Linked DNA regions of Myxococcus xanthus. The protein of the gene in region 1 interacts with the protein of each later gene in a pairwise test. Links are inferred from orthologs where the notes say so. Each region holds a gene or a part of one and is shown on either strand. Other genes may lie near its edges. The genes, in order: BHS09_RS18885 and dnaE.

The links.
Region 2: the proteins of BHS09_RS18885 (region 1) and dnaE interact in binary tests that used the Escherichia coli proteins (3 or more experiments, as listed by UniProt). The link is inferred for Myxococcus xanthus from one-to-one orthologs.

The regions. Positions count from the first base shown.
Region 1 is NZ_CP017174.1:4,518,098-4,524,696, reverse strand. What follows is about bases 1,388-4,187. They hold BHS09_RS18885 (aminotransferase class I/II-fold pyridoxal phosphate-dependent enzyme), read right to left. Parts: upstream 3,483-4,187; coding sequence 2,292-3,482; downstream 1,388-2,291. Other genes in these bases: BHS09_RS18880 (phosphatase PAP2 family protein), read right to left, coding at 3,520-4,187; BHS09_RS18890 (class I SAM-dependent methyltransferase), read right to left, coding at 1,567-2,295; BHS09_RS18895 (hydroxymethylglutaryl-CoA lyase), read right to left, coding at 1,388-1,574. In the rest of the region: BHS09_RS18900 (methyl-accepting chemotaxis protein), read right to left, coding at 1-441; more of BHS09_RS18895, read right to left, coding at 597-1,387; more of BHS09_RS18880, read right to left, coding at 4,188-4,428; BHS09_RS18875 (efflux RND transporter permease subunit), read right to left, coding at 4,464-6,599. UniProt on the Escherichia coli protein: Shows aminotransferase activity with methionine and histidine as substrates, and to a lesser extent also with phenylalanine.
Region 2 is NZ_CP017174.1:7,307,994-7,315,949, forward strand. The notes cover bases 2,274-6,430. They hold dnaE (DNA polymerase III subunit alpha), read right to left. Parts: upstream 6,032-6,430; coding sequence 2,474-6,031; downstream 2,274-2,473. Other genes in these bases: BHS09_RS29975 (crotonase/enoyl-CoA hydratase family protein), read right to left, coding at 2,274-2,452; BHS09_RS29985 (Spy/CpxP family protein refolding chaperone), read left to right, coding at 6,414-6,430. Also shown: BHS09_RS29965 (U32 family peptidase), read left to right, coding at 1-487; BHS09_RS29970 (prephenate dehydrogenase/arogenate dehydrogenase family protein), read right to left, coding at 506-1,543; more of BHS09_RS29975, read right to left, coding at 1,625-2,273; more of BHS09_RS29985, read left to right, coding at 6,431-6,857; BHS09_RS29990 (M14 family metallopeptidase), read left to right, coding at 6,951-7,748; BHS09_RS29995 (substrate-binding domain-containing protein), read right to left, coding at 7,776-7,956. UniProt on the Escherichia coli protein: DNA polymerase III is a complex, multichain enzyme responsible for most of the replicative synthesis in bacteria. This DNA polymerase also exhibits 3' to 5' exonuclease activity. The alpha chain is the DNA polymerase catalytic subunit.

The DNA.
Region 1 (6,599 bases):
CGCCACCAGCGCCGAGTAGAGGAACAGCACCCGCGCGTCCCGGTACATCGCCAGCAGCGCCAGGGACCCGAAGATGTGGAAGTGCGTCTCGATGCGCCCGTCCGTCAGATGGATGAGCAGCCCGGACACCAACGCCTGCGCCGTGGCGATGACGAACCGCGTGGCCTCCCGCCCCGGCAACGTCCACGCCATGGCCACCGGCAGGCTCGCCAGGAGGGCTCCCAGGCCGGCCGCCGCCCAGACGTGCGGATGGACCTGACTGGACGTCCCGCTCCACGTCCGGGGGGACAGCGCCAGGGCCACCACCAGCCCTGCGACCCACTGGAGTCCCATCAGCACGGCGAACATCCGGTCCGTGCGGCGGCTCAGCGCCACCTGGTGGGCGTCGAACAGCGATTGCGAACGTCTCGCGAGGACGTCGGCATCAAGCGAGACGTTCATCCGGCACTTCCCGTTGAGGCAGCAGGTGGGGTCAAAACGACCTCAACCCTACCCGCTCACCACCTCAAAACGTAAGTCCGAACAGAATTTTTCAATGATACCTGGATTTTAGGACTGTCAGGTACTTCATGACCTCGGCACTGGGCAGGGCTCGCTCACGTCTGGGCCCGGCGGGCGGCTTTCTTCTCACGCTCGCCCAGCGCGGCCTGGAGGTACTTGCCCGCCAGCTTCCGGCCGATCAGCTCCTGGGCAATCTCCCCGGCCTCCACCAGCCGGTCCAGGTTGATGCCGGTGTCCACGCCCATGCCGTGGAGCATGAAGACGGCGTCCTCGGTGGCCAGGTTCCCCGCCGCTCCCGGGGCGTAGGGGCACCCGCCCAGGCCGCCAATGCTGGCGTCGAAGGTCGTCACGCCCGCGGACAGGCCCACCAGCGCATTCGCCAGCGCGGTGCCGCGCGTGTCGTGCAGGTGCAGCGCCAGCTTCTCCACGGGGATGTGCTTCAGCAGTGCCTCCAGGAGGACCTCCGTCTGGCGCGGCGTGCCGATGCCAATCGTGTCACCCAGGCTGAGCTGGTAGATGCCCGCATCCACGAGCTGCCGGCAGATGTCCACCACGCGCTCCACCGGGACGTCGCCCTCGTAGGGGCAGCCCCACACGGTGGACAGGTAGCCGCGCACGCGCATGCCCGCCTGCAGCGCGGAGGCCGTCACCTCGCGCGCGCCCACCACGGCCTCGGCGATGCTCTTGTTGATGTTCTTCTTCGAGTGCGCCTCGGAGGCGGAGATGAAGACGGCGGCCTCCTCCAGGCCCGCGTCCTTCGCGCGCTCCAGGCCCTTGAGGTTGGGCACCAGCGCGGAGAACACGACGCCTTCGCGCCGGCCCACCAGCCGCAGCAGCTCCTCCGCGTCCGCGAGCTGGGGAATCCACTTGGGTGACACGAACGACGTCACCTCGATGCGCTTCTCCCCCGCGGCCACCAGCGCGTTGATGAGGCGCGCCTTGTCCCGCGTGGGCAGCGTGCGCAGCTCGTTCTGCAAGCCGTCCCGGGGACCGACTTCGTAGACGTCGACCTGCTTGGGCAACTGGCCCAGCCAGCCCAACCTCGCCCTGGAGTGTTCCTGCATCTCAGCCATGGCGCCGCTCCGCTCCCACGATCAGGTCGGTTGACTGCGCGTCCAGCGGCCCACCCGCCAGGCCACCGTGCACCCAGACGACGGAAAATCCCGTGCTTTCCAACAGCCTCACCCAATCCGCAAGGGGATAGTAACGAAGGGAATATGACGCGCGCAGGCATCGACCCTCCGGAGAGGTCAGCGTCCGACGTCCCTCGTCCCGCCCCGTCGAGGCGTCGAAGCAGCTCTCCTCCTCCAGGACGCTTCCATCCGGCAGCGTCTCGCGGAAGGCCGCCCGGGGGGACGCCGCCAGTCGCTCGAACGGCACCGTCTGGAACACCCACCGTCCTCCTGGCCGCAGCACGCGCGCGACCTCGCGGAGGATGTGCATGTGCTCGCCATCCGTGAAGGCGGCCAGCGTCGAGTACCACGCGTAGGCCCCCGCTAGAGACGCTTCGCGAAACGGCAGGGCCCGCAAGTCTCCCTGGATCGCCGGGAAGCCCGGGCGCCGCATGGCCAACGACAGTGCGTCCAACTCCAGCCCGATGACGCGCCCGGCCAGAGGCCCCACCGCGTTCAGCCGCGCCGCGTGGCGGCCATGGCCGCACCCCAGGTCCACCACCGGCGCCGGCCCCGCCACGTCCGTGAAGGCTCGGGCCAGGTAGTCCACCTCACGCGCGGTGACGGCCTCCGACAGGAACGGCAGCGTGCTGCGAAGGTAGAGCTCACCGAAGAAGCTCATCGCGACGACAGGCCCGCGCGCAGGCGGCGCACGGCTTCGTCCAGCACCGCCTCCGTCTTGCAGAAGGCGAAGCGGGCCAGCCCCTGCCCCAGGTGCCGGTGCGCCGGACCATAGAAGACGCTGGGCGGAATGGCCGCCACGCCCACCTCGGACACCAGGTGGCGGCAGAAGGCCACGTCATCGGCGAAGCCCTGGCGCGCGATGTCCGCGAGGATGAAGTAGCTGCCCTCCGGGGCGAACGCCGTCAGCCCGGACTCGCGCAGCCCGGTGAGCAGCCGCTCCCGCTTCGCCGCGTAGGACGCCGTCAGCTCCGTGAAGTACGCGTCTGGCAACCGTAGTGCCTCCGCCATGGCGGCCTGCAGCGGCGCGGCGGTGGCGAAGGTCACGAACTGGTGGGCCCGCTGCACCGCGTCCCGCAGCGGCGGCGGCGCGATGACCCAGCCCACCTTCCAGCCAGTGAGGCTGAACGTCTTCCCGCCGCTGCTCACCGTCACGGTGCGCTCGGCCAGCCCGGGCAGCGTGGCCGGACGCAGGTGGCGCGCGGGCTCGAAGACGATGTGCTCGTACACCTCGTCGGAGAGGACCTTCACGTCGAACTCGGCGCACAGCTCGCCCAGGAACGTCAATTCATCGCGGGTGAACACCTTCCCCGTCGGGTTGTGCGGCGTGTTGAGGATGAGCAACCGGGTGCGCGGGTTGAAGGCGGCGCGGACCTCGTCCCGGTCGAACCACCACTGCGCGTGGTCCGCGTCCGGCGGGCGCAGCGGCACGAAGCGCGCGGTGGCCCCCACGAAGGTGATGTTGGCGTCGTAGGAGTCGTAGAAGGGCTCGAAGGCCACCACCTCGTCGCCCGGGTCCACCAGCCCCAGCAGCGTGTCGAGGATGGCCTCGGTGGCGCCGCTCGTCACCGTCACCATGGTGTCCGGGTCCACCGTCTGGCCGTAGAAGCGCGCCGAGTGCTCGGCGATGGCCACGCGCAGCTCCCGGGCGCCCGCGCCCATGGCGTACTGGTTGCCCCCGTCGCGGATGGCGCGCTGCGCCGCTTCCTTGATGGCCGCCGGACCGTCGAAGTCCGGGAACCCCTGCCCCAGGTTCACCGCGCCGTGGCGGGCGGCCAGGGCGCTGAACTCGGAGAAGACGGTGGTGGCGAACCGGGTGACTCGCTGCGCGGCTACGGGCCTGGACATGGACGTCGGCTCCTCGCGCCGCGTACCGTCCGGGCGCTCAGGGCCTGACGATAGCGTCCACCGGCACGGAACGCGCGTCCTTCACCACTTCGCGCTGGCGGGCCGCCCGGGAGACGCCCAGCGCCAGCCCCGTCACCACCATGACCATGGGCACCGCGCAGAGCAGGTCCGTGGCGTAGTGGAAACGGCCCACCAGCGTGGCCGCGATGAGCCCCAGGCCCGGCAGCAACATCACCCAGAAGACACGGCGGGAGAACCGCCACGCGTAGTACAGCACCAGCAGCGTGGCGCCGGTGTGTCCCGACGGGAAGCAGTCACGCGCGAACAGCGGCTTGCGCATGAGTGAATCCAGCAGCGGCGCCAGCGAGCCCTGCAGCGGCCCATCGAACGCGTCAACCAGGAAGTAGCGAGGCCCCACCGCCGGCACCAGCGCGTAGGCCGCGTAGTTGAGGAAGAAGAGCAGCCCCAGGGCGGTGAGGTACTCGTCGTACTCCGCGCCGCCCGGGCGCCGGTAGAGCACCAGCCCCATCACCAGCGCCCAGATGAAGTGGCCGTAGTAGCAGACCAGCAGGATGTCGTTGAGCCACGCCGGGACGACGCGCGACAGCACCACGGCCGCCTGCATGCCGAAGAGCCGCTGGTCGGCCGCCACCAACTGCGCGTCCTTGAGGAGGGGGTTCACCGTGTCCACCACGGGAGACAGCCAGCCGTGCGTCATCACCGCCGTGGGCAGCAGCCACCAGTCCGCGAGGGCGTGGAGCCACCGGTGCCCCGGGAACGACGCGGCCACCGTGCGGAGGACGAGCGGCCCCACGCCCACCACCGCGAACAATCCCGCGCAGCGCAGCGCATCCGGCGCCCACCGGCCCGGCCCCAGCAGGAGCAGTGAAGCCAACGCGCACGACACGACGATGATGAGGTCCACGGTGGTGAGCTGGACGCGCACCGCCTCACCGCGAACGCTTTGGGAATACCAGGAACTCACGCCGACTTACGCTCCCCCGGCGGCGCGGCTTGCGCGCCAGATTCGCCGAGTTCGAGGCTCTGAACGACCGCCCCCTTCCCCGCCACCGCATCCTCGCGCCCCTTCCACCGCTCCAGCAAGGCGAGCAGCGCGGGGAAGAAGACCGTGGTCCCCAAGAAGGTGCACATGACCCCCAGCAGCGCAATCTGACCGATACTCCGCAGGCCCTGGTGGTTGGCGACCAGCAGCGCGCCATACCCGGCCGCGTTGGACAGCGTGGCCACCACGGCCGCCAGCCCCGTGTGGCGCACCACCTTGCCGAGCGAGCCGGGCCCCTCTTCCTCGTACCGGTGGAAGAGATGCACTGAGTTGTCCACGGCGATGGCCAGCAGGTTCGGCAGGACCACCGCGTTGATGAAGTTGAGCTGGACGTCGAACAGGTACATGCCACCCGCCAGGCACGTCATGCCCAGGAACAGCGGCCCGGTGACGAGCAACGCGCGCTTGAAGCTGCGCAGGCTCACCAGGATGACGACGAACACCACCGCGGCGGCGGACCACAGGATGAGCGGTCCGTCCGCGCTCACCAGCGCGAAGATGCGCGCGGCGATGCGGTTGCTGTCCAGCACGGCCATGTCGATGCCGCGCGCCTTCACGCCCTCCACCACCTGGTCGATCTGTGTGGCCCAGCGCCGCAGCTCCTCGGTGTCGGAGTTGGAGACGGAGGGGAACAGGAGCAGGAAGGTGCCCTTCCCGTCCGTGGCCTCGAAGCGCCGGCGCACCTCCACCGGCAACGCATCCAGGCCGTAGGGCTTCGCCTCCAGCATCCGCTGGAACTCCTGGAGCCGCGCGTCCGCGCGAAGCTCCGCGGGCAGGTCCTCCAGACCTTGGAAGGCCTCGCGCAAAGCCGACAGCTCCACCTCCCGGCGCTCGACATCGGACGGCAGCAAGTCATTGAGGGACGCGGAGTCGAGGATGGCGGAGTCCGCGCCGTTGCGCTGCTTCACCTCCGCGATGACGGCCTCCACCTGCGCCGCCTGCGCCACGTCATCCACCAGGAAGATGGCCGGGTTGAGGGGCTGGCCCAGCTGTTCGGTGACGCGGTCATCCAGGCGCGATGCCGGGGACTCGCCCTTGAGCTTGCGCATGTCCGTCTCGAAGCCCAGTTGGGGCGCCACGGAGACGGAGAACGCGGCGAAGCCCACCACCGACAGCGCCAGCGCGGCGATGGCGCCCGTGGGCCAGCGCCGCCACGCCCGCTCCGGCTGGGACACCTGGGATGCGGTGGCTTCGGCCGCCACATCCACGCGGGCCGGACGCAGCCGCTCCGCGATGGCCAGCAGCGAGGGGCCCATCGCATACGTCGCCAACACGGCCAGCAGCACCCCCAGGCCGGCCAAGAGGCCGAACTGGTTGAAGGCCTGGAACTGGGCCAGCAGCAACACGAAGAAGGCCGCCGCGTTCGTCACCGCGGACGTCACCGCGCCGCTGAAGGTGCCGCGCACCGCCGTGGCGATGGCCTCGCGGGCCGGACGCGTGCGCCGCTCCTCCCAGTACCGCATGCACAGGTGAACGCCGTACTCGATGCCCAGGCCAATCAAGATGGCGACGAGGAAACCCGTCACGATGTTGAGGTGGCCGATGGCCAGCTGCGCCGCCGCGAACGTCAACACCACGCCCACCATGACGGGGATGCCAACGACGGCCAGCGCCGCGACCCGCCGCGTGGCGAGCAGGATGAGTCCCACCGCGATGAGCGCGGACAGCGTGCCGGCGCGCGACAGGTCGCCGCGCATCACCGCGTCCTCTTCGATGCGCCCCTGGAAGTTGCCCGTGGCCTGCAGCGTCACGCCCGGATAGCGCTGCGCCGCGAGCGTACGTCCGGTGCCCATCGCCTGGTCCACGAAGCGCCGTGCGAACCCCAGGTCCCCCGCCGTCCCAGACGGCTTGATCATCAAATAAACTTCGGTGCCGTCCGCGCTGGCCAATGACGCGCGCATGGGCGCGTCCGGCGCGTACTTCTTCGCGATGGCCTCGAAGTCCGGCGGCTCCGGCGTGCCCCCCAGGTCGAAGAAGAAGGGGTTGGCGCGCTGTCGCTCGTAACGCACACGCGCCGTCAGGTCCTGGCGCAACGCAGCGAGTTTCTCGATGGG
Region 2 (7,956 bases), 2.8 Mb from region 1 along the record:
CGCGGTGCAGCTCGGGGCCATGCTGGAGCACCTGCCCGCGGAGCGCTTCACGGTGACGGTGCACCACCACATCTCCACGTTCCACACCGAGCACTGCGTGTATTCCCACACGCTGTCCCACGGGCGTGACTACCGGAGCTGTGGACGGCCGTGCGAGAAGCACCGTGTGTCCTTGAGAGACCACAAGGGGCTGGAGCATCCGGTGGTGGTGGACGTGGGGTGCCGGAACACGGTGTTCAACGCGCAGGCGCAGAGCGCGGCGTCGCTCGTGCCGTCGCTGCTCGCGCGGGGCGTGCGGCGCTTCCGGGTGGAGTTCGTGCGCGAGTCTCGCGAGGAGGCTTCGCGCGTGCTCTCCGCGTATCAGGAGCTGCTGGCCGGCCGCATCTCCCCCGCCGAGACCGTGCGCCGCGCGGCGGTGCATGAACAGTTCGGTGTGACGAAGGGAACGATGAAGGTGCTCAACCCCACGTTCACCGTGCAGCGCTGACACTGAAGCCCGCTGCGTTCAACGGGAGCGCGTGGGCACGGCACGGCGTGAGAAGCGCAGGACGGCACGGAACACGTCTTCCGTGTCGTCCGCGTCCATCCCCTGCTCCGCGGCCCACTGACGCCGGGTCTCCAGCAAGCTCGCCTCGCGCTCCGCGTCTGGCAGCGGGAGTCCATGCCCGGCCTTCAGGTGTGCCGCCTGCTGGATGAGCTGGGCGCGACGATTCAGCAGTTGCACCAGCTCTCGGTCCAACGCATCCACGCGCTCCCGGACGTCCGTCAGCCCAGGCGGCGTGGCGACAGGCTCCGGCGCGCCCGAGCGCCCTGATTCACAACCCAGGTGGAGCCGCGTGAGGGCATCCAGCAGCCGCACCCGTGCGTCCCGCGCGTAGGGATTCTCCGACTGCACGACGCCGAAGAGATGGGGCACCTCCATCCGTGCGTACTCCTCCAGGCGGGCCACGGGCTGGAAGCTGGGCGGCGCGAAGGGCAGGTCCTTTCCGGCCTCCGCCTTGAGCAGTCCGTGCGCCAGGAAGAAGGTGAGCACGTGCGTGCGCGCCATCAGCGCGTCGTGCGCATCCGGCGACAGCTCCGTCACTTCACAGCCGATGCGTTCGAACAGTACCCAGGCCTTGCGCACGGCCTCCGGGTGCAGCTCGTTCGGGCACACCACCGTGCGGCGAGGCAGGTCGCCCCTCGCCAGACTGGCCGGGCCGAACAGCGGATGCGTGCCCACCCAGGGGATGTCCCGCCCCAGCACGGAGGCCAGCACCTGCACGGGCCGCACCTTGACGCTTCCGACGTCGAGCACCGTCTGCGCGGGCGACAGGCGCGGGCGAAGCGCCTCCAGCACCGAGCGCATTCCAGACACGGGCATGGCGAGCACCACCAACTCCGCGCCCTCGACGGCCTCCGCGAGCGTCGGTGCCCTCAGCGCGTCGGGCACGTCGTCCTGGCGCGGCTCGAACACCCGATGCGAGATGCCCGCTTCCAGCAGGAGGCCAGACAGGGCACGGCCAAAGCGGCCGTACCCCAGCAGCGCGATGCTTTCCGTCATGTCGCCGGACTCCGAATCCAAGCTGTTCCTGGAATTCTCGCATCGGCAACACGCGGGACGAAAGCCCCTACGGCCGGGGGCTCAGCGCCCCTGAAAGTGAGGGGGTCGGCGTTCCACGAATGCGGAAAAGGCTTCGGCCAGGTCATGGGACTGGAGGAACGCGGAGTTCCATACCGCCACATAACGCAGGCCATCCGCGATGGATTTGTCCGCGCAGTACTCCATGACCTGCTTGGCGCCCTGGACGACAAGCGGGGCATTTTCGGAGATGCGTTTCGCGGTCGCCCGGGCCTCCTCCAGCAGGGCCTCCGGCGAGGGGAACACCTCGTTCACGAGCCCCATGCGCAAGGCACGCGCCGCGTCCACGTCGCCACCGGTGTAGGCCAGCTCACGCGTGTGGCCCTCGCCGATGATGCGAGGCAGGCGCTGGAGCGCGCCCAGGTCGGCGACGATGCCCACCTTCACCTCGCGCAGGGAGAACTTCGCGTCCTGGGAGCAGTACCGGAAATCACACGCGGCGATGAGGTCCATGCCGCCACCGATGCACCAACCGTGCACGGCGGCGATGACGGGCTTGCGACAGCGGGCCATGCCCTCGGTGGCCTGCTGCATGTCGCCAATCAGCGACAGCAGCTTCAAGCGCTCCAGGGCCAGGTTGCCGTCGCCGGTGAGCAGCGGCCCCAGGGATTCCATCATCCCCATGAGGTCCAGGCCGAAGGTGAAGTGCTTGCCCTCGCCGCGAACCAGCACGACGCGGACGGAGTCATCCGCATCCAGCGCGCGGATGGCCTCGGGCATTTCCCGCCAGAAGTCGGGCCCCATGGCGTTGCCCTTGCCGGGGCCGGTCAGCACCAGCTCGGCGACGCCTTCGTTCTTCTCGATGCGCAGCGACTTGTAGGTCCCGTCCATTCAGGCCTCCGATTCAAGACGTCAGCCGAACTCCACCACCCGCATGCCGAACAGGCGGTCCACCGCGAGCAGCAGGTCGTCATTCACCTGCACCTTGATGGACGTGTTGCCGATGAGCGCCTCGCCCTCGCCCTTGAAGAGCACACTCACCGCCACGGGCGTGGCGCCGGCGTACTTCTTCGCCAGTTCGTGCAGCTTCGCCACCCGCTCCTCCGTGAGCAGGTCCGCCGGCACGCGCAACTCCAGGCGCTTGGTGCGCTTCTCACGCACCGCCTTGAGGCTCTGGATGTCGTCGACGATGAGCTCCGGCGTCGGCGAGTCCTCGTCACGCTGGCTGATCTGCACCGTGCCGGACACCAGGATGGGGTCGTCCGACTTGAGCAGGTGCTCCCAGTTCTCGAACCCCGGCTTGGGCCCCTGCTTCGCCCACTTGCCGTCCCGGCCCATCACGTTGCGCGTGCCGTCCTTGCCCGGGAAGCACACCAGCTCGATGGAGCCGGACAAGTCCTCAATCGTCACCCACGCCATGCGCTTGCCCGTCTTCGTGGGCCGCTCGCGCAGCACCGTGACGATGCCCGCCACCGTGAGCTTGTCGTCCTTGCGCGCGCGCTGCACCGCCGTAATCGGCCGCGCGTAGCGCTTCAGCTCCTTGTCGTACTGGTGCAGCGGATGGCCGGACACGTAGAAGCCAATGGCCTCCTTCTCCAGCGACAGCCGCTCCTTCTCCGACCAGTCCTCCACCTCGACGTAGTCGTCCTTCAGCCCGCCGCCACCGCCATCCGTGGACGGGCCGGCCAACATGCCGAACAGCGAGCTCTGCCCGGCCGCCTTGTCCTTCTGGCTGGCCGAGCCGCGGTTCATCGCCTTCTCGATGGTGTCGAAAATCTGCCGGCGTGAGCGCTTCTCGAAGTCGAAGGAGCCCGCCTTCACCAGCGCTTCCATCACCTTCCGGTTCACCTTGCGGCTGTCCACGCGCTCGCAGAAGTCGAACAGGCTCTTGAAGGGGCCGTCCTTGCGCGCCTCCAGGATGGACTCGATGGCGCCCTCGCCCACGCCCTTGATGGCGCCCAGGCCGAAGCGAATCTTCCCGCTCACCGCGCCGAATTCCATGTCGGACTGATTCACGTCCGGCGGCAGCACCTCGAGGCCCGACTCGCGCGCCTCGCCGATGTGCTTCACCACCTTGTCCGTGTTGTCCTTCTCACTGGAGAGAAGGGCCGCCATGAACTCGCAGGGGAAGTGCGCCTTCAGCCAGGCCGTGTGGATGGTGACCAGGCCGTAGGCCGCCGAGTGGCTCTTGTTGAAGCCGTACTCGGCGAACTTCTCCATCAGGTCGAAGATTTCACCGGCGACCTTGAGGTCGACGTTGTTCTTCGCGCAGCCCTCGAGGAAGCCGGCCCGTTCGGCCTGCATGACCTCGGCCTTCTTCTTGCCCATGGCGCGGCGAAGCAGGTCCGCGCGGCCCAGGGTGTAGCCACCCAGGACCTGCGAAATCTGCATCACCTGCTCCTGGTACACGATGACGCCGTAGGTGTCCTTGAGCACCGGCTCCAGCGCGGGGTGCGGGTACGACACCTTCTCCCGGCCGTGCTTGCGGTTGATGAAGACGTCCACCATGCCGGAGTCCAGCGGACCCGGGCGGTAGAGCGCGCCGGCGGCGATGACGTCTTCGAAGCAGTTCGGCTTGAGCTTCACGACCATTTCCGTGAAGCCGCTGGACTCCATCTGGAAGACGCCGGCCGTGTCGCCCTTGGCCATCAGCTCCCAGGTCTTCTCGTCGTTGAGCGGGATCTCGTGCCGCGGGATGTCCTTGTCGTGGTTGCGCTTCACCAGGTCCAGCGCGTGCTGAATCACCGTGAGCGTCTTCAGACCGAGGAAGTCGAACTTCACCAGGCCGGCCGCTTCCACCTCGTCCTTGGCGAACTGGGTGATGAGCGTCTTCTCACCCGGCGGCTGGTAGACGGGCACGAACTCCCACAGCGGCTTGTCGGCAATCACCACACCCGCGGCGTGCATGCCGGGCTGGCGGTGCAGGCCCTCCAGCGCGAGCGCGATTTCGAGCACGTCCTTCGTGGTGACGGGCTTGCCTTCCACCTCACCGATGTTGGAGGGCGTCTCCATCATCTCCTTGAGGCGAGGCTCCATCTCGATGGCCTCCTTCAAGGTGATGTTGAGCACCTCCGGGACCAGCTTCGCGATGCGGTCACCTTCGCTGAAGGGCAGCGCGAACACGCGGCACACGTCGCGCAGCACGCTCTTCGCCTTCAGCGAGCCGAAGGTGATGATCTGCCCCACGTTCATCTCGCCGTACTTGCGGCCGACGTACTGGATGACCTCGTCCCGGCGGTCCTGGCAGAAGTCGATATCGAAGTCGGGCATCGACACGCGTTCCGGGTTGAGGAAGCGCTCGAACAGGAGGTTGTACGGGATGGGGTCCACGTCGGTGATGCGCAGCGCGTAGGCGACGAGGCTGCCGGCGCCGGAGCCACGGCCGGGGCCCACGGGGATGTTCATCTTCTTCGCCCAGTTGATGAAGTCCTGGACGATGAGGAAGTAGCCGCAGAACCCCATCTTCTGGATGACGCCAATCTCCAGCGCCAGCCGCGCCTGGTACTGCTCGCGGTCGATGGGATAGGTGACAGTGGCCGCCAGCTCCTTGAAGCGCTCGCGCAGGCCCTCATACGCCAGCTCCGCCATGTAGCTGTCCGGCGTGTGGCTGTCGGGCACCTTGAAGGTGGGCAGCATGGGCTTGCCCAGCTTGAGCTCCAGGTTGCACTGCTCGGCGATGCGCTGGGTGTTGTGGACCGCCTCGGGCGTGTCCTTGAAGAACTCCAGCATCTCCGTGGGACTGGTGACGTAGAGCTTGTCCGTGGAGTGCTTCATGCGCTTGCCATCCGCCAGCGTCTTGCCGCTTGCGATGCACATGAGCAGTTCGTGGGCGCGCGCGTCCTCGCGCTTGATGTAGTGCGCGTCCGCGGTGGCGCACAGCGGGATGTCCAGGTCGCGCGAGAGCTGCTTGAGGTTCTCGTTCGCCTTGTCCTGCTCCGGCATCCCGTTGGACTGCACCTCCAGGAAGAAGTGCCCCGGGTCGAAGATGTCCTTGTACTCCTGCGCCGCGCGCCGGGCGTGGTCCATGTCGCCGCGGAAGCACGCGCTGGTGACTTCACCACCCAGGCACGCGGTGAGCGCGAACAGGCCCTTGCTGTGCTCGGCGAGCACCTTCTTGTCGATGCGCGGGTGGTAGTAGAACCCGTGCATGTACGCGGTGGAGGAGAGGTAGCGCAGGTTGGCGTAGCCCTCCGCGTTCTTCGCCACCAGGATGAGGTGGTGGGAGACCTTCTCGGAGCGGTCCTCACGCCCCTTCGGTCCGGCGACGTAGGCCTCCATGCCCAGAATCGGCTTGATGCCGGCGTCCTTCGCCTTCTTGTAGAAGTCGATGGCGCCGAACATGTTGCCGTGGTCCGTCACGGCAACGCTGCTCATCCCCTTCTCCTTCACCGTCTTGATGAGGTCCTTCATCCGGATCGCCCCATCGAGGAGCGAGTAGAGGGTGTGCAGGTGGAGGTGGGTAAAGGACATAAGCGCGTTCCGCTCCTGGAGGCCGGGGTGCCGCCGAACACTAGGGCCGTGCTCCCCTGCTCGCCAGTCCAGTGTTGCCCCTGGCGGAGAAGCGCGGGCGAGGCCGGAAAATCGGCCTCTTGCGGCGTTCCGCCACGAGCGGAAGCCCTGGACGGAAGGCTAACGGCCCGCCCTTCCCACCGCCCGTCTCCGTGGAAGTCACGATGCGTCCAAGCCTCGGGCGCCGGGACGTGGCCCCTGGCCCGGTGAGCGTACGGGCGGCTTCATACTTCTTCACGCCTCGTACAAATCCCAGCAACGGCGGGCCGGCACATTGCCCACCGTCGCCGCGAGTGGTGGCGACTTCACGTGGAGCCGTCCGCGCTCCACCCAGGAGAGAGCCATGATGAAGAGGTTCGCCGTGGTCGGTTCCGCGATGCTCGCCGTCGCGCTGCTCAGCGGCTTCGCGCTGAGGGGAGGCCCCCGCTGGGGCAAGGACCCGGAGCGCGTGAAGCAGTTGGTGACGTGGAAGCTCGACGACAAGCTGGACACGCTGGACGCCACCGAGTCCCAGCGCCAGTCCATCCACGCGGTGAAGGACCGCCTGTTCTCCGACGGGGTGCAGCTGATGCAGGAGCACCGCGCGGTGCGCGAGGAGGCCTTCCAACAGCTCGCGTCGGACACGCCGGACCGGCAGAAGCTCCACGCACTGGTGGACGCGCGCATCGAGGCCATGCGCGCCTTCGCTCACCAGGCGACAGACGCCGCCCTGGAGGTCCACGGCACGCTGACGCCGCAGCAGCGCAAGGAGCTGGCCGAACAGTTCCGCGAACACGTAGGCCCGTAGTCCACGCGCACGCCACCGTGGCGGCAGGACAGGTGGGGTGTGTGCTTGCGGGAAAGGGTGGGCGGGGCGGCGGAGCACGGCTAGTTTAGGTGCGTGAATTACACCGACTACGCAAAGCGGATCCGCGCCCACGCTCAGGTCGCGGACGTCTCCGAATACGGCCGCGTGACGGAAGGGGACCAGGACTACCCCCTCTTCCGGCTCGTCGTCCCGGGAGAGCGTTGGCTGGTCATCACCTCCGGTTTCCACGGGGAGGAACCCGCCGGTCCCCTCACCCTGGCCGAGCACTTCCCGGCGGTGGCGGCGTACGCGGTGGAGCGCGGCGTGGGGCTGCGCGTCTACCCCTGCATCAACCCGTCCGGCTTCGAGGCGGGTACCCGGTATAACCGCAGCGGCGAGAAGCCCAACAACGACTTCCTCCGCTACGAAGTCGCCCCCGGGGAGTGGGTGGGCGAGCTGAACGTCGCGCGGCCCATCCTCCGCTGGGCGCTGTATGACGGCGGCCCCAAGGAGACGCGCGCGATACGCAGCGAGCTGGCGCGCTATGCCGCTCCGGCCGCCGCGCTCGACATCCATCAGGATGACTACCTGGGCGGCGCGTCGACGTACGCGTACACCTTCGGAGACAAGGCCGCCTACCGCCCGCTGGTAGAGGCCAGCGCGAAGCACGTCGCGGTGGTGCGCAGCCAGAAGGTGGACGACCACAGCGTCACCGACGCGGACGGCCTCATCGAGTACCACGACGGCAGCGTCACCGACTGGTACTCGCGCCAGGGAGTGCCCTACACGGCCGCGCTGGAGACGACGACGCCGACACCACGTGACATCTGCGACGCCGTGAATCTCATCTGGATTCGCGGCTTCATCGACCTGGTGGCGCGCGGCGGCTGACGGCGGCGCACCGGGCGAAGCGGCCGGCTACGGCGACCGCGCGTTGCCCACCCGCCGCGACCACAGCGTAAGGAGGTTGCGGACCACCGCGCCCTCGGGGACCTCCGCGCCGTCTGGCACGTCCACCTGGAGACCGCGCGCGGCCAGCGGGGGGAAGGGGCTGTCCTCGCCGGGTGACGTCAGCGGCACGGAGGCATCCGCGGGGCGG